Regions from separate parts of the Sphaerisporangium rhizosphaerae genome, predicted to be linked through region 2. Evidence: riboswitches for the same ligand, from Rfam matches in the RefSeq annotation. Region 2 holds a riboswitch; each other region holds the start of a gene.
What was found. A riboswitch is a leader RNA that binds a small molecule or an ion and turns the genes downstream of it on or off. The one in region 2 is predicted to bind thiamine pyrophosphate.
Positions count from the first base shown of each region.

Region 1: linked by a shared signal. The riboswitch ahead of tenA (thiaminase II) and the one ahead of thiO (glycine oxidase ThiO) in region 2 are both predicted to bind thiamine pyrophosphate.
Region 3: linked by a shared signal. The riboswitch ahead of ACFQSB_RS16980 (purine-cytosine permease family protein) and the one ahead of thiO (glycine oxidase ThiO) in region 2 are both predicted to bind thiamine pyrophosphate.

Region 1 covers NZ_JBHTCG010000004.1:105,193-112,239, forward strand. Annotated here, with positions in the region: gene ACFQSB_RS07600 (helix-turn-helix domain-containing protein) at 1-457, shown strand, start outside; gene ACFQSB_RS07605 (hypothetical protein) at 912-1,559, opposite strand; gene ACFQSB_RS07610 (hypothetical protein) at 2,649-3,008, opposite strand; gene ACFQSB_RS07615 (hypothetical protein) at 3,097-3,342, opposite strand; gene ACFQSB_RS07620 (SEL1-like repeat protein) at 4,465-5,010, shown strand; TPP riboswitch at 5,020-5,130, shown strand; gene tenA (thiaminase II) at 5,123-5,818, shown strand; gene ACFQSB_RS07630 (hypothetical protein) at 5,876-7,047, opposite strand, start outside.
Region 2 covers NZ_JBHTCG010000006.1:332,814-339,860, reverse strand. Annotated here, with positions in the region: gene ACFQSB_RS12235 (polyprenyl synthetase family protein) at 1-833, shown strand, start outside; gene thiE (thiamine phosphate synthase) at 852-1,490, opposite strand; gene ACFQSB_RS12225 (Rv2175c family DNA-binding protein) at 1,468-1,800, opposite strand; gene ACFQSB_RS12220 (NAD(P)/FAD-dependent oxidoreductase) at 1,892-3,061, opposite strand; TPP riboswitch at 3,240-3,352, shown strand; gene thiO (glycine oxidase ThiO) at 3,346-4,509, shown strand; gene thiS (sulfur carrier protein ThiS) at 4,574-4,774, shown strand; gene ACFQSB_RS12205 (thiazole synthase) at 4,944-5,663, shown strand; gene pknB (Stk1 family PASTA domain-containing Ser/Thr kinase) at 5,757-7,047, shown strand, end outside.
Region 3 covers NZ_JBHTCG010000010.1:44,736-51,782, reverse strand. Annotated here, with positions in the region: gene ACFQSB_RS16995 (ATP-binding protein) at 1-128, opposite strand, end outside; gene ACFQSB_RS16990 (PAS domain S-box protein) at 281-2,167, opposite strand; gene ACFQSB_RS16985 (methylated-DNA--[protein]-cysteine S-methyltransferase) at 2,329-2,892, shown strand; gene ACFQSB_RS16980 (purine-cytosine permease family protein) at 2,889-4,208, opposite strand; TPP riboswitch at 4,199-4,325, opposite strand; gene ACFQSB_RS16975 (rhodanese-like domain-containing protein) at 4,350-4,682, opposite strand; gene ACFQSB_RS16970 (Fpg/Nei family DNA glycosylase) at 4,879-5,757, opposite strand; gene ACFQSB_RS16965 (LCP family protein) at 5,833-7,047, opposite strand, start outside.

The DNA.
Region 1 (7,047 bases), on a different contig from region 2:
CGTGCTGCACGGCGACACGGCCGCAGGCGACCTGCAGCAGGAACGCGAGGCCGACGCCTTCGCCGCCGAGTTCCTCACCCCCCGCGACAGCATCCTCCCCGAGCTTCCCCGGCGCCTCGACCTGCGCAAACTGGCCGAGCTCAAGAACACCTGGGGGGTCTCGGTCGACTCGCTGCTGTACCGCTGCCGCGAGGTCGGCCTGCTGTCGGACTCCTCGACCGGCCGCGCCTACCAGCGCCTGGCCGTCCTGCGCGACCAGCCCGGCTTCGCCAACGAGGCCATCACCGGCTTCCCCGGGGAGCACCCCGTGCTGCTGCGCCAGGCGTTCGACCTGGCCTCCGCCGAGACCGGCCTCACCATGCCCGCACTGGCCGCCCAGCTGGCCTGGCACCTCCCCCGCGTCCGCCAGCTCCTCGGCATCCACGACCACCGCCCCCGCCTCCACCTCGTCCCCTGAGCGGTACGGACAAAGGTCTTCGCTTACACGCCCTGGGGGACGCTCCAGCTCAGTTAAGAGGTCTTCGCCTCCGCGCCCCAAGGGGCGCTACGGCTCAGGAAGTATCTTTTGGGGGGATCCGCCCCCGATCGAGGGCTCCGCCCTCGAGCTCCCGCCAGGAACCTTCATGCCGCCAGTTGCGCGCGTACTTGTTCGCGGAATTCACGCACGCCAACATGGTCGCCGGGCCGGCACCGTCTGACTCGGCTGAGGGGTGCGGCTTGAGCGCACGAAGCGCGGCTTGGCCTTCCGAAGCTCGGATGCCGGCAGCAGCCTCAGGCAGGCACTGGGCGAGCCACTGTGGACCTTCGACAATGGCGATCGTCACAGCGCCAGAAGCAGATCCCAGGGCATCGGCACAACTGTCAACGCTCAACGAGCGCTCGACGCGGGTGGGCTTAAGCCACAGGCGGTGTCAAGCCGTTGGCGGGCGCCGGGCCAGAAGTGCGGGGACGCCGCTGTAGCGGCGGACCAGTCCCGCGAGGCCGTGGTCAATGTATCCAAGGACCTCCACGATCGTCTCGTAGTCGGCGTGCAGGTGGCGGTGGTGGATCGGACAGTGGTGGGCAATCTTGTTCCGCAGCACGCGCAGGTAGTCCAGTTTCTGGTGCAGGTCCCTGCGCCGTCCGCGGTGGTGGGGGAATGCCCGATGCAGGGCGGTGCGCCAAAGACGCTGGTCGTAGCGATTGCCACTGCCCAGCAGGCCGACCCAGAACCCGAACGGCAGCTCATTGACGATCTCCTGCGGGGTGGCTGGGATGGACTGCCGGCGCAGCTGGCCACGCGCATCAGCGATTTTTTGCCGAGCACCGAAGTGCAGATCGGCGCCCGGGGCGTCCCACCAGTCAGCCTGCCCGAACAGCCGGCGCAGCTGCTGGTCGATGACGCTCCGCAGCGCGAGCTCCAAATGCTGCAGCGGCCCGTACAGCCCGCTAGCGATCTCGGTGTTCCAGCAGAACAATCGCAGCGCCGCCACGGTGTCGCCGCCGCACACCGCGACGTACTCACCGAGACGCGCCTGTGAGAGTACTCCGCGCAACCGCAGGGCCTCGGCGTGATCCACCTGACGTCGAACCTTTCAGATGTCGATGTGCTAACGTCGACCGCATAAGCCCCGGATCTGCCTCTGCATCGCACGCAGCCGGGGCACAGCCATTTTCAATGGCCCCGATCTCACCACGAAGTCGGTACTGATGCAGGCAGTTCGACTCCCAAGACACCACCGCGCCGCACTGACCGGCGGAGGTGCGAGCCGTGATCAGCTCCGGACGACCGGCCTGGAGTCCTGCCTCGCCCATGCTTCACCCCCTGATCCTTCCCGTCATCGCACGCCAATGACCAAGTGTGACGCAACGAACACAACAGGTGATGAGACGAAGGCGGAACGACCTGCGAACGACCGATCGGCGTGAGGCGAGCGTGTCCCGGCGGAACGCCGCACCGGCCGCCCTTCATCCATCCCTCGCGACGAGGTTTTCTGCTGCTCCCGGACCACGTACGAACGGAGCGCACTATGCGACCAGGTGACGATGTCGTTCCAGAGTTGCACCTCGCCGCGAGGTATGCGGCGCACGCAACCAGCGGCGAGCACGGCGCGGCGCGCATCCGGCTCGTCGAAGTCCTCCCGCCCGGCGCGGCGGGGCGCCGCGCCAGAGCCGTGCTGCGTCATCTGCTCGAAGAGGCGGGAGCGGCACCGGAGGCGGTCGCCGTGGAGAACTGCACAGAATCCTCGCGCACGGGACATGGATGTTCGGCGACGCCTACACGTTGACGGTCAGCGATCGGGACCTGGACATGGTGCTGGCACGCCATCTCAAGGAGATGGGTCGTGGGCCGGAGGACGGCAGGAACCTGGATTTCCTGCTGGGGAGGGCTCATCGGGGAAGTTCGGGGTGAGAGCACCTTGTCGTCGAGCTCAAGGCTCCTGGGGTCAAGAGCGGGCAGCGTGAAGTAGCGCAGATCAAGAGCTACGCTCAGGCAGTGGCCGGTGACCCGCAGTGCCGTGACGCTCAAGTCTCCTGTGACTTCTGGGTGGTCTCCACGGAGATGGACGACGTCGTGCGACGGGACGCCGCAGCGCCCAACCGCCCGCCCAGCTGTATCGCCGAGCGGGAAGGCGGCGTCCGCATATGGGCGCGCACCTGGAGCGAGATCATTGACGATTGCGAGAAACGCCTCCACTTCTACCGCGAACGGCTGAACCACGACTCAACAGCAGCCACATCGCGGCGCAGATGAGATCGCCCGCCAGCAGTGCCGTGACCCAGCCGGGAGACAGACCCGCGCGAGGGGCGAGGTACATCAGCACCGCCGGGGCGAGGAGCAGCAGCAGTGCCGCGACGGCGACGCATCCGAGCATGGTGATCGCGCCGCGGGTCGCGGGGGCGGGCACGCGGGCGTGCAACTCGCCCTGCAACTCGCCTCGGAACGGCCGGGCGGTGATGACCAGCCGCGCCAGGGCGGCGGGTGGATCCTCCAGCGGGGCGGCGGTCACCGGTACGGCAGCCGTCACTGGCGCGGCGGTCCCCGGCGCGGGGGTCAGGGGGTGGTCGGGGGGCATCGGTGCGGGCTCCGTGGACGTCGGGGCGGCGGGGCCTGGCTCATGAGGCCTTACCGCCGGCGGTGTGGTCGTCGGACCAGAACTCGATCAGTTCCTCGGCGGTGAGCTGCTGTGGCGGACGCGCGGGAGGAGTGCGGCCCGTGCGGACGGCCCAGGTGGTGACCAACAACCCGAGGAGCTCGGCGTCCAGCCGTGCCTGGCGAGACTGCGGCGTCGCGCGGCGCGGGGGCTCGGCACCCGCGCGGGCCGTACGGGTGGCGCGGGTGACGGTGGCGTAGGACAGCATCGACTTCTCTCTCTCGGGGTGAAGGGGTGCCGAACCAACGATGGAGGACGCCGCGCGGGGCCACGACCGACCCAAACATCTCCGGACGACTCCGGAGCCTATGGCCCGGGACCGACGTTTCCCGGCTCCTCGCCCACCGTCGCCGGGATGTCTTCCGCCGGGACCATCCCGACCTATCCGGATCCATCCGGATTTGTTCGGTGGCCTGCGGATTCTCTCGATGGAACGTCCGGCCTCACGTCCGGACAAGGTGGAATTCAGGTTCCGCCGTCAGATTGCCCTGGTTGGTGCAACCATGACTCCATTACCTGACGTAGATCGTCGATCACTCATTCGGCGGAGGGCATGACTGGACATCACCCCGGCGTGGCGGCCTTCATCGGCCGGCTGAACGACCTGCGGGAACTGGCCGGCATGCCGTCCCTCGCCGAACTACGCAGGCTGTCTCACGCGCCCGCCGAGGATGGCCGGCGGTCGAGAGAGCTGGCCGAGAGCACCACACACGACATCCTCACTGGAAAGCGCAACGGGTTGCCCTCCTGGCCGTGGGTGGCCTCGTTCGTGAGCGCCTGCCACCGGGCCGCGGCGGACACAGGGCTGGACGTCACGGCCTTCGGCGGCCTCGCCGACTGGCACTCCCGCTGGTGCGCCGCACGCCCTTCCCTCTCCACCGGCGCCGAGCCGTCTCCGTCCCCCGCTCCGGCAGGCCCACCTGCCGCGACCTCCCTCACCGAGTTTCCGGGCGCCTTCGCCCCAGCGGGGTTTCCCGCCGCACCGGCCATCGAGCCGCCGCTCGGACCGTCCCGCTTCCCACCCGTCCAGAACGAGCCCTTCGCAGTGCCCGGGTGGCCACCTGACCTCGTCGCCCACGCCCCTGCCCCAGTGTTCGAGTGGCCATACCCCGCTGGGCATGTGGAGAGCCCTCCGCCTGCCCCCCTCCACGCGGAGCCCTTCCCGGTACCCGGATGGCCGCCAGACCCTGTTGCCCATGTGGAGAGCCGCCCACCGGCACCCGTCCACACCGATCCCTCCCCAGCGATCGGATGGCCGCCAGACCCTGTTGCCCATGTGGAGGGCCCTCCACCGGCGCCCCGTAAGGCCGATCCGCCGCTCTCGGTGCCGATGCGGCGCTATCTACGGTGGTTCGGTCGCACCGGTGCCCGGCTGGTCCGGCACGCCGAGGCCGGCGACGCCCAGGCATGCCTGCGCCTGTGGGTCATCACCCTGCTCCACGACCGGCTCGCCGAGGCCCGCGACTGGCTCCACCAGGCCGCGGCGGCCGGAGATGACGAAGCGGTGCGGCTGCGCGCTCACCCGGCTCCGCGCAAGGCGGCGACCGAACTGGCGTACGTCTACGCGACCGCCTACGAGACCGAGGGCAACAAGATCAGCCTCGCCATCTTCTTCTACCAACTCGCCGGGCGCCACGGCCACGCGGAGGCCGCTTTCCAGCTCGCGGCGATCCACGCGGGCCGTGGCCATCAATGGCTGGCCGCCACCTGGTTCAGCCGCGCCGCCGATGCCGGGCATCCGCAGGCGTCCGGCAGGTTCACCGCGATCTCCGGGGCAATCAGCGGCGGCGGCGATCTGGACGACCACACGATGCTGGCCGAGCTCGCGAGGGAGTGGAGGCAGGAGCACTCCCGGTGGGGGGCCTCGACGGTCTAGGCTCGAGCCGAGAGTGGACGCGGGAGTCCGGTGGACCGGGCTGAGAGTGCGGCTGGGTGGCCGCAGACCGCTGGAACCTGTCCGGGTCATGCCGGCGTAGGGAGTTGTGTATATGACGACGTCCGAATCCGTCGTTCCGCAGGCGCGGCCGTACAGCGAGGAGCTGTGGGAGGCCATCGCGCCGACGTACAAGGCCATCCTCGACCACCCGTTCATCAGGGGGCTGGTGGAGGGGACGCTGCCGCGCGCGGCGTTCCGGCACTTCGTCGTGCAGGACTCGCACTACCTGCGGGACTACGCCCGCGCGCTGGCCCTGTGCGCGGCCAAGGCGCCCCGTGAGGAGGACGTGCGGGCCTTCGCGAGCGACGCGGTGGGGGCCATCGCCGCCGAGCAGGAGATGCACGCGGCGTTCATGGCCGACCTCGGCGGGTCTGCCGAGCAGGCCGCAGGGCAGCCGGTCGGGCCGACCACGCGCGCCTACACCAGCTACCTGCTGGCGACCGTGTACGGCGGGTCGTTCCTGGACGGGCTCGCGGCGGTGCTGCCCTGTTACTGGATCTACGCCCGGGTGGGCGAGGCGCTGCTGGAAGAGTCCTCACCCGACCCCCTGTACCGCCGGTGGATCGCCGCCTACGGGGACGAGACCTTTCAAAGCGTGGTGCGCCGGGTGGTCTCCCTCGCCGACCACGCGGGCGCCGAGGCGACCGGCGGCCAGCGCGCCCGCGCACTGGAGCACTTCGTCACCACCTCGCGCTACGAGTGGATGTTCTGGGACGCCGCCTGGCGCCAGGAATCCTGGCCCGTCTGACCGGGCGCGACACGTGCCGAACGAGACGGGGTGCGGTCCGGACGGGCGAGGGCGGGGTCAGCCCCGGGTCCAGATCCAGGCGTGACCGTCCTCGTCGTAGTCCGGTTCGCCGCCGACGGCGAGCACCGGGCCGCCGCCGGGCCCGGCCGCCAGGTCGTACACCGCCGGGCTCGACCGGTGCGGGGTCCGCTCGACGGTCCAGTGTCCGCCCGCGTAGTGCACGATCACGTCGCCGCCGCGTTCACCGCCGATCCAGACGCCGCCGCGCCCGTCGGCCGCGACGGCCGTGAAGGCGGGCAGACGGGAGGCCCGGACGCCGGGGAGACGGGAAGCGGGAACGCCGGGCGCGGTCCACCGCGATCCGTCCCATGTGAACAGGACGTTCTCCGGGGGCTCGCCCGGCCGGTTCGCCCGGCCCACGGCCCACGCCTCGCCTGAGGGACTCACCGCCACGCCGGTCAGGCGGCCCTGCTGCGCGGCCGGCGCGGCGGGCAGCGGGGCGGCGGCCCAGCGCTCGCCGTCCCAGCGCGTGATCGCGGGATGCCCGCCCGCCGCGCCGACCGCCCACACCTCGCGCGGCGACGACGCGGCGAAATCCGCCACCTCCATGCCGCCCGGTGATGCGGTCTCGTGCCAGCCCCCGCCCGCCCAGTGCGCCAGGAAGGGCGTCTCGCCGTCCTCGGTGAGCACCCCGGCCATCCACGCCTCGCGGGCCCCGGTCACCGCCGCCGCCTGCAGGACGCGCCCGCCTGGTCCGGCCGGACCGCCCATGCTCGCCCAGCCGCCGCCCTGCCGGCGCCACGCGCGGGCGTCCCCGGTGAAGATCCACGGCAGGCGGCCACCAGGTGCGGCCGAGACGGCGCGGATCCCGATGTCGCGCACCGGGGCCGCGACCTCGCGCCAGGACCGGCCGTCCCAGTGCCTGATCAGCGTGGCGCCCTCGTCGTGGTGGCCTGCGGCCCAGGCGTCGTCCTCGGCGAGCACCAGGGCGGTGTTCATGGAGCCGCCCCACTCGTGCACACCGGTGGCGACCCACTCGGCCTCGCCCTGGGCGACGGACAGCGGGGTGGTCGGGCCCGCCGCCCCGGTCGGGTCGGGGTCGGGGACATCGGAAGCGCTCGGGCCCGATGTGCCGGCCGAGGACGGTACAGCGCTCGCGGACGGCACGGGAGTGGCCGACGGCGCCGGGGACGTGCGGGCGCCGGGGCGGGCGGTGGAGGCGCACGCGG
Region 2 (7,047 bases):
TGGAGCTCCTGCAGGCCAGCGCGCTCATCCACGACGACGTGATGGACGCCAGCGACATGCGCCGGGGCCGTCCGTCGGCGCACCGGCGGTTCCAGTCGCTGCACGAGGACTCGGAGTGGCAGGGGTCGGCGGAGCAGTTCGGCGAGGGCGCCGCGGTCCTGCTGGGAAGCCTGTTGCTGGTGTGGTCGGGCGAGATGTGGCGGACGAGCGGGCTGCCGGCCGAGGCGCTGGCCGCCGCCGAGCCGGTGCACGACCTGATGCGCACCGAGCTGATGTGCGGGCAGTACCTGGACCTGCTGGAGCAGGCGCACGGCCGCAGCACCTTCGACAGCGCGCTGCGGGTCGCGCTGCACAAGAGCGGCAAGTACTCGGTCGAGCAGCCGCTGCGCCTCGGGCTGCTGATGGCCGCGCGGGCGCCCGAGCCGTGGATCGACCGGCTGTGCGTCGACTACGGGCAGAAGGTCGGCATCGCCTTCCAGCTCCGCGACGACGTGCTCGGCGTGTTCGGCGACCCCGCCGAGACCGGCAAGCCCGCCGGCGACGACCTTCGGGAGGGCAAGCGCACGATGCTGATCGCGCGCACGCTGTCGGAGGCGACGCCCGAGCAGGCCGCCGACGTGCGCCTGCTGCTCGGCGACCCCAAGCTGGAGCAGGACGGCGTCGAGCGGCTGCGCGCGATCATCGAGGACACCGGCGCCCTGGCGGCGAGCGAAGAGATGATCAAGCGCTATCTGGACGACGCGCTGACGTCCCTGGGGCGCGCGCCGATCACCGGCGAGGCGCGCGAGGCCCTGCACGAGCTCGCCGTGGCCGCGACGGCCCGCCGCAGCTGACGACGGCCCCGCCAGGGGTCAGCCGGGCGTGAGGCGGCGGGCGAACTCGGCGGCGGCGGCTCCGGGGTCCTCCGCCTCGGTGATGGCGCGCACCACCACGACCCGGGTGACCCCGTACGACATGACCTCGTCCAGCGTGCCGAGGTCGATGCCGCCGATGCCGAACCACGGCCGATCGGCCGCCAGGGCCGCGGCGTGCTTCAGCAGCCCGGGGCCCGGAGCGAAACGTCCCGGTTTGGTGGGCGTCGGCCAGATCGGCCCGCAGCAGAAGTAGTCGACACCCTCCTCGACCGCCGCGGCGGAGGCCTCGGCGTCGCTGTGGGTCGAGCGGCCGATCAGGACGTCCGGGCCGAGGATGTCGCGCGCGACCGCCACGGGCAGGTCGTCCTGGCCGAGGTGCAGCACGTCGGGGCGCGCGGCGTAGGCGATGTCGGCCCGGTCGTTGACGGCCAGCAACGCCCCGTGCCTGTCGCAGGCCGCGCGGAACACCTCCAGCAGCGCGAGCTCCTCGCGGGCCTCCAGACCCTTCTCGCGCAGTTGGACGATGTCCACGCCCGAGGCGAGGACGGCGTCCAGGAACTGGTCGAGATCGCCTTGGCGGCGGCGCCCGTCGGTGCAGAGGTAGAGCCTGGCGTCAGAAAGCGAGCGCCTGGGCACGCCTTTTCACCTCGGTGTGCCGACCGGCGACGATCGCGTCGATGGGGGCTCCCGGCAGGGAGTCGTCGGCGGTGAACAGCCACCGCAGGGCCTCGACGTCGTCGTAGCCGGAGTCGGACAGCACGGTGAGGGTGCCCGGCAGGCCCTTCACCACGTCGTCGCCCGCGATGAACTTCGCGGGGACCTCGGGCTCTGGGCCGCCGCGGCGGACGCCGATGAGCTTCTTGTCCTTCAGAAGCTGCTTGGCGCGCCCGGTGCTGAGCCCGAGCCGCCTGCCCACTTCCGTGAGGGGGAGCCACTCCCCCACCATTTGATCAGTCTCGCGGTCGATCTGTGCAACAGAAAGCGTCACGGAACCACAACTACCACGTCGCGCCTCTTCTCAAACACCCCGCAGGGGGTCACAAGCAGTCGCGCAAGGGTATCGAGGGGTCGATCGCCCGATCAACGTCGACTCTTTGCCCGCCCTCGACGATGCGGCGGCCCTGGACCAGGTCACGGGGACGGTCGACGGTGAGGATGGCGGCCAGCCGGTCGTCCGCGGTGAACCAGCACGCCGCCCACTTGCGGTCGGTCTCGGGGTCGCCGCGCAGCACCAGCCGGCCCCCGTCATGGTGGCCGGCGTACTGCACCATGCGGCCGAACTGCTCGGACCAGAAATAGGGCACCGGGTCGTACACGGCGGACTGGCCGAGCAGGGTGGCCACCGCGGTCTCGGGGGCGTTCAGGGCGGTGTCCCAGTGCTCGACGCGCATGCGCCGCCCGAAGCGCCGCGACCACCAGTTGGCGCAGTCTCCGGCCGCGACGACGCCCTCCATGGAGGTGCGCAGGTGCTCGTCGACCAGGACGCCGTTGTCGATCTCGACGTCCGAGCCGGCCAGCCAGGCGACGTTCGGGCGCACGCCGACGCCGGTTACCACGACGTCGGCCGGGATCCACGAGCCGTCCATCATGGTCAGCCCGCCGGGGTCGATCGAGCCGACCATCGTGCCGAGTCGCAGGTCGATGCCCGCCTCGGCGTACCAGGAGGCGGTGCGGGCGCCGACCTCGGGCCCGAGGGCCACGGCCAGCGGCGACTCGGCGGCCTCGACGACGGTCACCTCGCAGCCGGCGCGGCGGGCCGCGGTGGCGACCTCGGCGCCGATCCACCCGGCGCCGACGATCGCGACGCGGCACTCGGGCACGAGCGCGGCGCGCAGGGCCAGGGAGTCGTCGATGGTGCGCAGCACGTGCTGGGCGCCCTCGCCGCGCAGCCGGACGGGGGTGGCGCCGGTGGCGATGACCAGGCCGTCGTACTCCAGTTCGCCCTCGGTGGTCTCCAGGGCGCCCTCGCGAAGCCCCTTGGCGGAGACGTTGGTGCGCAGATCGACGTCCAGCGCGCCGAGATCGGAGTCGACGACCGTCGAGTCCAGCTCGCCCAGCAGCACGGCCTTGGACAGCGGAGGCCGGTCGTACGGCCGATGGGCCTCCTCGCCGATCAGAGTGACGCGCCCTCGGTATCCGCGCGCCCGTAGCGCCTCGACACTGCGCACGCCGGCCAGTCCGGCCCCCACCACCACGACATGATTCACAACCTGACCCTAAGCGGCCAGGACGGTAACCCGCCAACGGCGATTTGGTAACAAATTGGCTCACTGTCCCCTACGGGCAGTGATGAGACCACTCAAGCGGGTGGCGATGCCGTACCAGGGCGGAAACAGACCGCCTCTCCCGCCGTCCCCGGCCGCGCCGGGACGGGAATAGGCTGGGTCCACCACGCGCGGGAGTCCGGCGAAACCGGGCTGAGAGGAGGGCTGAGGGCCCTCGACCGCCACGAACCTGATCCGGGTCATGCCGGCGAAGGGAGCGGACTCAGATGCAGGTGTCGAACGCGCCCCCAGCCGACGCCGCGCGGCACGCCGACATGGTCGTCGTGGGCGGCGGCATCATCGGGCTCTCGATCGCCTGGCGCGCCGCCCGGCACGGGCGTTCGGTCATCGTCGTCGATCCCGCGCCCGGCTCGGGCGCCTCGCACGCGGCGGCGGGGATGCTCGCCCCGGTCAGCGAGGTCGCCTACACCGAGGAGCCCCTGCTGCGGCTCGGCCTGGCCTCGCTGTCCCGCTGGCCGGCGTTCGCCGCCGAGCTGTCGGCGGAGTCGGGGGTGGACGTCGACCACCGCGGCGAGGGCACGCTCGACGTGGCCTTCGGCGCGGACGACCTGGCTGCGTTGTCCGAGGTGGCCGACTTCCTGGAGAAGTTGTCGCTGCCCGTCCAGCGGCTCACCGGGCGGGAGTGCCGCCGTGCCGAGCCGATGCTCGCCCCCTCCGTCCGGGGCGGCATCCTGGTAGCCGGGGACGCCTGGGTGGATCCCCGCCGCGTCACGGCGGCCCTGCTCGCCGCGCTGGCGCGCCGCGGCGTGCCGGTGTTCGCCGACCGCGTGACGGGGCTGCTCTCCGCGGACGGGCCTGTGCGGGGGGTGCGGTGCGCGAGCGGCGCGGCGATCGGCGCCGGGCTGGTCGTCCTGGCGGCGGGGGCGTGGTCGGGCTCCCTTCCTGGCCTGCCCCCCGAGGTGCTCCCTCCGGTGCGCCCGGTCAAGGGGCAGATCATGCGGCTGCGCGGCGCTCCGGGGTTCCTCGGCCGGTGCGTGCGCGGCGTCGTGCACGGTTCGCGTGCCTACCTCGTGCCGCGCGGCGACGGCGAGATCGTGCTCGGCGCCACGCAGGAGGAGATGGGGTTCGACACCCGGGTGACCGCCGGGGCGCTGTGGGAGCTGCTGCGCGACGCCCGCGAGCTGGTGCCCGGGATCACCGAGCTGGAGGTGGTCGACCTGGCGGCGGGGCTGCGCCCGGGAACGCCGGACAACCTGCCGGTGATCGGCCCGAGCGGCGTGGACGGGCTGGTGCTGGCCACCGGCCACCACCGGGGCGGCGTCCTGCTGTGCCCGCTCACCGCCGAGCTGGTGGCCGGCGACCCCGACCCGGGGCTCGTCCCTCTCGCGGCGCTCTGCTCCCCTCTGCGCTTCACCGAGGCCCACCGATGAACGAAGGAGGAACGGGGCGCGCGCCCTGGCGGCGGCCAGGGCCCTCCCGCGCCCCGGAACGGCGATGAATGTGATGATCAACGGTGTGTCCTGCGACCTGCCCGCCGGGGCGACCGTCGCCCGGGCGGTCCAGGAGCTGACCTCGTCGGGCGCGGGCGTCGCGGTGGCGGTGAACGACGAGGTGGTGCGGCGCGGCGCGTGGCAGTCCACCACGCTCAGCGAGCACGACCGCGTCGAGGTGCTGACGGCGGTGCAAGGTGGCTGACCACGGCGCCGGCCCCGCGGCGGGACACGACATCGGCCGCAGCGGCGCCACCAGCGCGCCCGGGGACGACCTCGACCCCATCGGGGCGCACCCGGCGCCGGGGCACGACCTCGACGAGGCGGGCGACGCGCTGGTCATCGCCGGGGAGAAGTTCACCTCCCGGCTGATCATGGGGACGGGGGGCGCGCCCTCGCTGGACGTCCTGGACCAGGCGCTGGCCGCCTCCGCCACCGAGATCACCACGGTCGCCATGCGGCGCCTGGACCCGGCGGCCCGGGGGTCGGTACTGGACGTGCTGCGCGGCCGGGGCGTCAAGGTGCTGCCCAACACGGCGGGCTGCTTCACCGCGGGCGAGGCCGTGCTGACCGCGCGCCTGGCGCGCGAGGCGCTCGGCACCGACTGGGTGAAGCTGGAGGTCATCAACGACGAGCGCACGCTGCTCCCCGATCCCATCGAGACCTTCGACGCCGCCGAGCGGCTGGTCGCCGACGGGTTCGTCGTCCTGCCCTACATCGGGGACGACCCGGCGCTCGCGCGGCGGCTGGAGCAGGCGGGGTGCGCGGCGGTGATGCCCCTGGGCTCCCCGATCGGCTCGGGTCTCGGCATCCGCAACCCGCACAACATCGAGCTGATCGTCGAGGCGGCGGCCGTCCCGGTGATCCTGGACGCCGGCATCGGCACGGCGAGCGACGCGGCCCTGGCGATGGAGCTAGGATGCGACGCGGTCCTGCTCGCCAGCGCCGTCACCCGCGCCCAGCGGCCCGGCCTGATGGCGTCGGCGATGCGCGAGGCCGTTCTGGCAGGTCGCATGGCGCGCCTCGCCGGCCGGATCCCCCGGCGGCGGTACGCTGAGGCCTCCTCGCCGGCGATCGAGCCGCGTGCCAGGTGACAACGATGACCCCTTGGGGACGGGAGAACATGTCGGCATCGGCTTGGGATGTGCTTGCCCTCCCCCCGGCAAACCGCCCGTAAACTCACTCCCGTGGACACGACGGTTGCGGACCCCCTTCTAGGGCGGCTGCTGGACGGGCGGTACCGGGTCGAATCCCGCATCGCCCGGGGCGGCATGGCCGCTGTCTACCTGGCCCTGGACGTCCGGCTCGACCGCACGGTCGCCCTGAAGGTCATGCACCCCTCGCTCGCCGAGGACCCCGACTTCGTCCGCCGCTTCATCGGCGAGGCCAAGTCCGTCGCCAGCCTGTCGCACCCGAACGTCGTGCACGTCTTCGACCAGGGCACCGACGCGGGCAACGTCTACCTGTCGATGGAGTACGTCCCCGGGCGCACCCTGCGCGACGTGCTCCGCCGGCGGGGGCGCCTTCCCGCCCGCGAGGCCCTGGAGATCCTCATCCCGGTGCTGGCCGCCCTCGGCGCGGCCCACCAGGCCGGCATGGTGCACCGGGACGTCAAGCCCGAGAACGTCCTGCTGACCGACGACGGCCGGGTCAAGGTCGTCGACTTCGGGCTGGCCCGCGCGATCGAGGCGGGCAACCAGACCAAGACCGGCGTGATGATCGGCACCATCGCGTACATGTCGCCCGAGCAGGTGACCGCCGGGGTGGCCGACGCGCGCAGCGACGTGTACGCCGCGGGGGTGCTGCTGTTCGAACTGCTGACCGGGCAGCAGCCCTATCAGGGCGAGAGCCCCATGTCGGTGGCCTACCGCCACGTCCACGACCGGGTCCCCGCGCCCTCGGCGGTCGTCCCGGGCACGCCGCAGGCGCTGGACGCGCTGGTGCTCTCGGCGACCGACCGCGACCCCGCGCGCCGTCCGGCCGACGCCACGGCCATGCTGGTCGCCGCCGTCGAGGCCCACCGCACGCTGCCGCGCGACCCGGGGCCGCACGTCCCGCCCGCCGGCGCGACGTCCCCCTCGATGCTCCGCGAGACCGGCGTGATGCCGCGCGAGGCCGTCCCGCCGGCCCATCCCACTCTCGTCCACTCCCAGACCGAGATGCTGGCCGCCCCGCCGGTGGCGCCGGGCCCGCCCGGCGGACGCCGCGGCGTCCGGCCGGTCTGGCTCATCGTGGCGCTGGCCGTCGTCATGATCGGCGCGGTCGCCGGCACCGGCTGGTGGTTCTCCGAGGGCCGCTACACCAAGGTCCCCGACCTGCTCGGCCTCAACGTCACCCTCGCCAAGGAGAAGGCCGAGAGGCAGGGCTTCGCGGTCAAGATCGGCCCGGCCGAGCACGACGACAAGCTCGCCGAGGACAAGGTGCTGCGCACCGATCCCGAGCCGGGCAAGGACGTCCTCAACGACGCGGTCATCACGC
Region 3 (7,047 bases), on a different contig from region 2:
CTCAGCAACTCGCTCACCACCAGGACGGCGTCCTCTATGGCGGTGGCGAACACCCCGCATGCCTCGAGATCGGCGCTGAGACGCTGGCGTGCGACGGCGACGCTGGTCGGCGCATACGGCAACAGCACGACGCCCTCACTTCCCCGTTCTCCTGCATTTCCCCCTGAGGAAAACACATCCCAGTACGACCGAAATGCCCCGTTCGATGGTTCTGGAAACCGCGCGGCGATCATTGCTTGTGCAGATTCGACAATAGGCGCGGCCATCTGTGACCAGCTCGTTACCGCTTCGGTGTGTCGGATCCGATATAGGCGTCGGCGATGCTCAAAACGAATCGCATTCGGGTGCCGCCGCCGGGACGCGCGTGCGCGGTCACCTCGCCGCCCTGCGCACGGGCGAGGGTGCGCGCGATGTAAAGCCCGAGCCCCACGCCGCCGAAACGCCGGCGGTCGCCGCTGTCGGCCTGGACGAACCGCTCGAAGACCCGCTCGCGGTCCTCCGGCGCGATGCCGACGCCCTCGTCGTCGACGGCCAGGACGACGCGGCCGTCCTCCGGCCAGGCCAGCACCCTGATCAGGCCGCCGTCCGGCGAGTACTTGAAGGCGTTCTCCAGCAACTGGCCGAGCAGGATGTCGGTGGCCAGGGCGTCCCCGTCGACCAGCGGCAGGTCGCCCGGGATGTCCACCTCCACGTGGTGCCGGTCGGACAGCACCGGCATGCCCAGCGTCGCCGCGCGCACGCGCTCGCCCAGGTCGAAGCTCTCCAGCCTGATCTTGAACTTCTCCCCGCCCGCCCGCGCGCCGAGGAGCAGATGGTCCATGAGCCGGCCGAGGTCGCGCGCCCGCTCGGCGATGGTGCGCACGGCCGAGCGCCGCTCGACGTCCGACAGCTTGTCCCACCGCGCGTCCAGGGTGCTGGCGAAGCCCTGGACGACCGTGATCGGAGTGCGCAGCTCGTGGCTGGTGGTGGCCAGGAACAGGTCCTTGGCCTCCTCGAGCTCCTTGGCCAGCGTCACGTCGCGGAAGTCCACGACGACCTCGGCGGTCTCGCCGATCCCGGCGCTGACCACGTCCAGCCAGCGGCCGGAGGGGAGCTGAGTGGTGAGCTTCTCGCCGGGCCCGGGCAGCGGGAACGGCGGGTGGACGCCGATCACCTCCGCCGCCGCCAGGCCGGTCAGCTCCTCCGCGGCGGGGTTCCACTGGGTGACCCGACCGCCCCCGTCGAGCACGGCGATGCCGTCCGCGCTGGCGTCGACGACGGCGCGCTCGTGCGCCCGCTGCCGCACCGCGTCCTGGTAGGCCATGGCGTTGGCGAGCGCGATGCCGGCGTGCCCGGCGAGGAGCTCCAGCAGCTCCAGCTCGATGTGGCCGGCCTTGTGCTCGGCGAACAGCGCGTACAGGGCCCCGTAGGGCCGGCCGCCGACCGCCGCCACGCCGAGCGCGATGGTGTGCAGGCCGGGCAGCTCCGACCAGATCAGCTCGTCCAGCACCGCCTGGTCGCCGGTCTCCAGCAGCACCGTCTTGCCGGTGCGCAGCAGCTTGCCGACCAGGCTGCTGTGCAGGTCGGCGGTCGCGCCCTTCACGCGCTCCGGCAGGCCGTGGGTGCTCACCAGCCGCAGCCGCTCGTCCTCGATCAGCACGAAGCCGCCCGCGTCGGCCCCGGTCAGCTCGGTGAGGCTCGCGGCGATGCGGTCCAGGACCGGCTCCAGCTCCAGCTCGGCGTTGATGTCGCCCACCACGTCGGTGAGCCGCCGCACGAGGCGCGCGCGGCGGGCGGCCCGCTCGCGGGCGACCGCGTCGTTCTCCGCCGGGTGGTAGACGCTCACGTACCCGAGCAGCGCGCCGGCCTCCGACCGCAGCGCACTGATGTCCACGCCCACGTCCAGCAGTGAGCCGTCGCAGCGCAGGCGTTTGGTGCGCAGGGAGACCGGGCCGCCGGTGCGCACCCGTTCCAGCACCGCGTTGTGCTCGGCCACCAGCTCGTCGGGCACGAGCGGCGCCCGGCGCCCGGTCATCTCGGCCGCGGACCAGCCGAACAGGCGCTCCGCCGCAGGGTTCCAGATCAGTACGGTAAGATCACGATCGAGGGTTACGACGGCATTGGGCGAGCTCGCGATGACAGCGCGGGCAAAGCCGTCATCGAGGTTCTCTCCCCTGTCGTCACTCATGACCCCCATCGTGCCCGTTTTTGCCCCCGCGCCTTGGCACTTTCGATGTGCGAATCATCGCATTCGGCGCAGCGGCCGATGACATGGGCGCCACTCCCTCCGGCACGGCCGGGAGCAGGGCTCCCTCCGATACGCTGCCGGTAGGCGAGAGGGGTACGGCCATGACGACAGGGGATCTCGAGGCCCTGGTGCGGGTGACCGCTCCCGGCTATGTGGGCGAGACCCCGCCCGAGGTGGCCTTCGGCACCACCGACACGCCGGTCGGGGCGCTCGCGCTCGCCGTCACCGCGCGCGGCGTGGTCGCGTGCAGCTACGAGAACGAGCACGTCATCTTCGCCCGCGTCTCCCGCGAGATCGGGACGTTCATCGGCCCCGACCCGCGGCGCCTGGACCCGGTCCGGCGCGAGCTGGACGCCTACTTCTCCGGCAGGCTGCGCGCGTTCACCGTTCCGGTCGACCTGCGGCTGGCCACGCCCTTCGCCCGCACGGTGCTGCAGATGACGATGGCCGTGCCCTACGGCCGCGTGACGACCTACCCCGAGATCGCCGAGCGCATCGGGCGTCCGCAGGCGCTGCGCGCGATCGGCAACGCCCTGACGGCCAACCCGGTGTGCGTCATCGTCCCCTGCCACCGGGCGCTGGAGGCGCCGGGACGGCCGGGAGGTTACGCCGGCGGCCCCGCCGCCAAGGAGGCCCTGCTGCGCCTGGAGGCCGCGGCGGACTAGGCGCGGGCGCGCCGCCTCAGCAGGCCCACCAGCAGCGTCGCCAGCGCCGAGACGACGAACGCGGCCAGCGCCGCGCTCATCCACGGCTGCCGCTCGAACCCGATCAGCTCGCGAAGCGCCGCCCAGCGCTCGTCCCACCACTCCAGCGTGGCCGCTCCGGTGAACACCCAGTACGCCACGAAGCCGAGCAGCCAGGGAACGAGCATCGCCCAGCGCGAGGGCGCGTCCTGCGAGGTGTCCCACCGCGCGGCCCCGCCCAGCACGAAGTAGTCGACCACGAGCACGGCGAACATCGGGACGAACACCGCGCCGATCACCCCGAGGAAGGCCCCGTAGGAGTTGACGTTGGCGAACAGCGCGACGCCGGTCGTCAGCACGCCCACTCCGACCGAGAAGACCCGCCGGTCGACCCGGGGCAGCAGGTTCTGCAGGGACATGGCCGTGGAGTAGACGTTGGCGAACGACTGGTCGGCCTCCCGCAGCACCAGGACGCCGAAGAACAGCGCGCCGAGCGGCACCGCGACGAACGCGTTCCAGACCCGGTCAGGGTCGTTGCCGACCAGGGCGAGGGCGACGATGCCGAGCACCAGGCACGCCACCTGGGCGATCGTGTAGCCGGTGACCACCCCGGCGAACGCCGCCCGCCCGGACCGCGAGTGCCGGGCGTAGTCCGCCGCGACCGGGACCCAGGAGACCGACAGCGCGATCACGTAGTCCACGGCGGGGGCGAACGCGTTCCAGCTCCCGCCGCCCAGGTGCGGCGCCTCGCGCAGCAGCGCCACCGCGAGCCACACCATCGCGACGACCACGGCGGCCGTCACGAAGCGGCGCAGGAGGCGGATGGCGCCCAGCGGGCGGAGGGTCAGGGCGATCGTCAACGCCCCGGCGGCCAGCACCCAGACCGCGTACGGCACGGAGTCGCCGAAGACGGCCTGTGCCCCGTTGGCGATCACCCACAGCTCGAAGGCCCCCCAGCCGAGCATCTGGACGATGTTCAGCACGGTCGGCAGGTACGACAGCCGGGCCCCGAACAGCCCGCGCAGCAGCACCATCGCGGGCGCGCCCGTGCGGGCGCCGGGGATGGCCGCCAGGCCCACCATGACGGTGCCGACCAGGCTGCCCACCACGGCGGCCAGCACGGCCGCGACCATGCTCAGCGGCGCGCCGCCCAGCGGGTCGAGAAGGTACAGGGCGCCGGAGAAGCCGAGCAGGCTCACCCCGAGGTTGGCCCAGAAGGCGCCCTGGTCGAGGAATCCGAGGGTCTTCGGAGGGGCCTCGCCGAGGGTCAGGGGGACTTCATCGACGGCGGACGTCATCGCACGCTCCCTACGCCGGCATTACCCGGACAGGTTCCGGCGGTCGGCGGCGCGCCCAGCCTTCGCTGGGAACCGCCCTCTCAGCCCGGTGACGCCCGAGCTCCCGCGCTATGTATTTTGCGCGATTATTACATCCGGCCGTCAGGCGACGTAGGGCTGCCCCCCGTTCTCGGCGACCATGGGACGCCCGGCCGCCTCCCACGAGTGCATGCCGCCCCCGACGTTGACGGCCTCACGGCCCACGTGGTTGAGCCAGGCCGTGGCCTGGGCGGACCGGCCGCCGACGCGGCACACGACGTACACCGGGACTCCGGCGGGGATCTCCTCGACCCGCTGCTGCAGCGTGCCGAGCGGTATGTGGACGGCCGTCGGGGCGTGGCCCGCCTGCCACTCGTCGGGCTCGCGCACGTCGAGCAGGTAGGCGTCGTCGGGCACGGCCCCGGCCTGGATCTCTGGGACGGTCATGCCGACCATTGTCCCCGCTTCGCGAGCCTTCCGCCCGCTAACGGAGGGTTGTCGCGCCGTGACGCCGGGAAGTTTTCCCTTCGCGCACCGGCGAAGCACCGCAAAACACCTCAGAGCCACCGCGCGGCCGGCCACCTGGGACCATCACTCGCGCGGCGGGAACGGCCCCGGGGCGAGCGGGCCCGCCGGACGAGCCGAGGCCGCCTCACTTGAGCAGCCGGGACATCCTGCGGTCGGCCAGCGGCTTGCCGCCGGTCTGGCAGGTCGGGCAGTACTGCAGGGAGGAGTCGGCGAAGGAGACCTCCCTGATCGTGTCCCCGCACACCTCGCACGGCTCTCCGGCGCGCCCGTGGACCCGCAGGCCGGACTTCTTCTCGGTCTTGAGGTCCTTGGCGGCCAGACCGCGCGACCGCTCGACGGCCTCGCGCAGGGTGGTGACGATCGCCTCGTGCAGGTCGGCGACCGCGGTGTCGCTCAGCGAGTCGGCGATCTTGAACGGGGACATCTTGGCCGCGTGCAGCACCTCGTCGGAGTAGGCGTTGCCGATGCCCGCGATGATCTTCTGGTCGCGCAGCAGCCCCTTGATCTGCGTGCGACTGCCGCTCACGATGCCCTTGAGCACGTCGGGGGTGAAGCCGGGCGCCAGCGGATCGGGGCCGAGGCTCGCGATGCCGGGCACCTCGACCGGGTCGGTGACGACGTAGAGGGCCAGGCGCTTCTGGGTGCCGGCCTCGGTGAGCTCGAAGCCCGGCGCCCGGCCGTCGTCGTCGGGGGCGAACCGCAGCCGCACGGCCAGCGGCCCCTTGCCCGGACGCACCGGCCTGGCTCCCGACAGGTCCTCCCGCCAGCGCAGCCAGCCGCCGCGGGCCAGGTGGGTGACGAAGTGCAGCCCGTCGCAGTCGAGGTCGAGGAACTTGCCGTGGCGGGCCACGGCGGTCACCGCCAGGCCGCCGAGCGAGGTGACCGGCGGCCGCACGGTCTTCAGGGCCTGGAAGGCCACCACGTCCACACCGGCGACCACGCGGCCGACGGCCCGCTCGCGCAGGAACTCGGCGAGCGACTCCACCTCGGGAAGCTCGGGCATGCCATCACACTAACCGCTGACCGAGGGTCCGCCCGGTGAGCGGCCGGCGGGTGCGCGCGGCCGCTGACCGCGGGCCTACTTGGTGAGCACGTCCTTGGGCACCGGCTTGTCCTCGGCCAGGGAGCCGAACAGCCGCAGCGCGCGCTGGGTGTCCCACTTGACGACCGCGGCGCCGTTGATGGTGGGCAGCGAGCCGATGGGGACGGCGGTGGCGACCGGGTCGCCGCTCATGGCCATCCCGAGCGACAGCAGGTCGAAGGTGCCCGTGCCGCCGTCGACGGCGACCGAGTCGGTGGCGGCCATCGCCAGCGGCACCGATCGGAAGGGGTTGACCAGCACGCCGGGGCTCGCGGCCTTCTTGACCACGGCCGAGAAGAACTGCCGCTGGCGCTGGGTGCGGTCGAAGTCGGGGATCGCGCCGGTCGCCCGGGTGCGGACGAAGCCCAGCGCGGTGCCGCCCTCCATGTCCTGGCAGCCCTTCTTCAGGTTGATGCCGGCCTTGGGGTCCTTGATGTTCTGCTTGACGCAGATGTTCACCCCGCCGATCGCGTCGACGATGCCGACGAAGCCGCCGAACCCGATCTCCATGTAGTGGTCGAGGCGGATGCCGGTGACCTTCTCCACGGTCTTGGCCAGCAGTTTGGGGCCGCCGAAGGCGTAGGCGGCGTTCAGCTTGTCGCTGCCGTGCCCGTCGATCGGCACGAACGAGTCGCGGGGCAGGCTGACCAGGGTCGGCCGGCCGCTGCCGGCCGGCACGTGCAGGAGCATCATCGTGTCGGTGCGCTTGCCGACGGCCCGGCCGGTGGCGAGCTTCTTGCGCTGGGCGGCCGTCAGCCCGGCCCGGCTGTCGGAGCCGACCAGCAGCCAGTCTTCGCCCGGGGTGGCCGCCGGGCGCCCGGCGTAGTCGGTGAGCGAGTCCACGACGTTGAGCCGGGAGTTGATCCAGAAGAACCCGCCGACGGCGAGCACGATCAGCAGCACCAGCACGACCGCGAGGACGCGGAGCACCAGACGGCCGATGCGCCGGGGAGGACGAGGCGGACGAGGCGGCTGGTCGCCGCCCGAGCCGCTTCCCCCGCCGGGCGGCTGCGTGCCGGGCAGCGGACGCACCGGCGCCTGCCCCGCGCGCGGCTTGCCGTACACGCGCGACGCCCTGCCCCGGCCCTCGCCCGAGGGCGCGGTGGGCAGGGCCTCGCCTCCCGCGCCGTACTGCTGCAGGACGGTGGCGTCGTCGTCCGGCCCGCCGCCGCGCCCGCGCTCACCCTCGTGAGCCGGCGCCCCCTGCGGGAA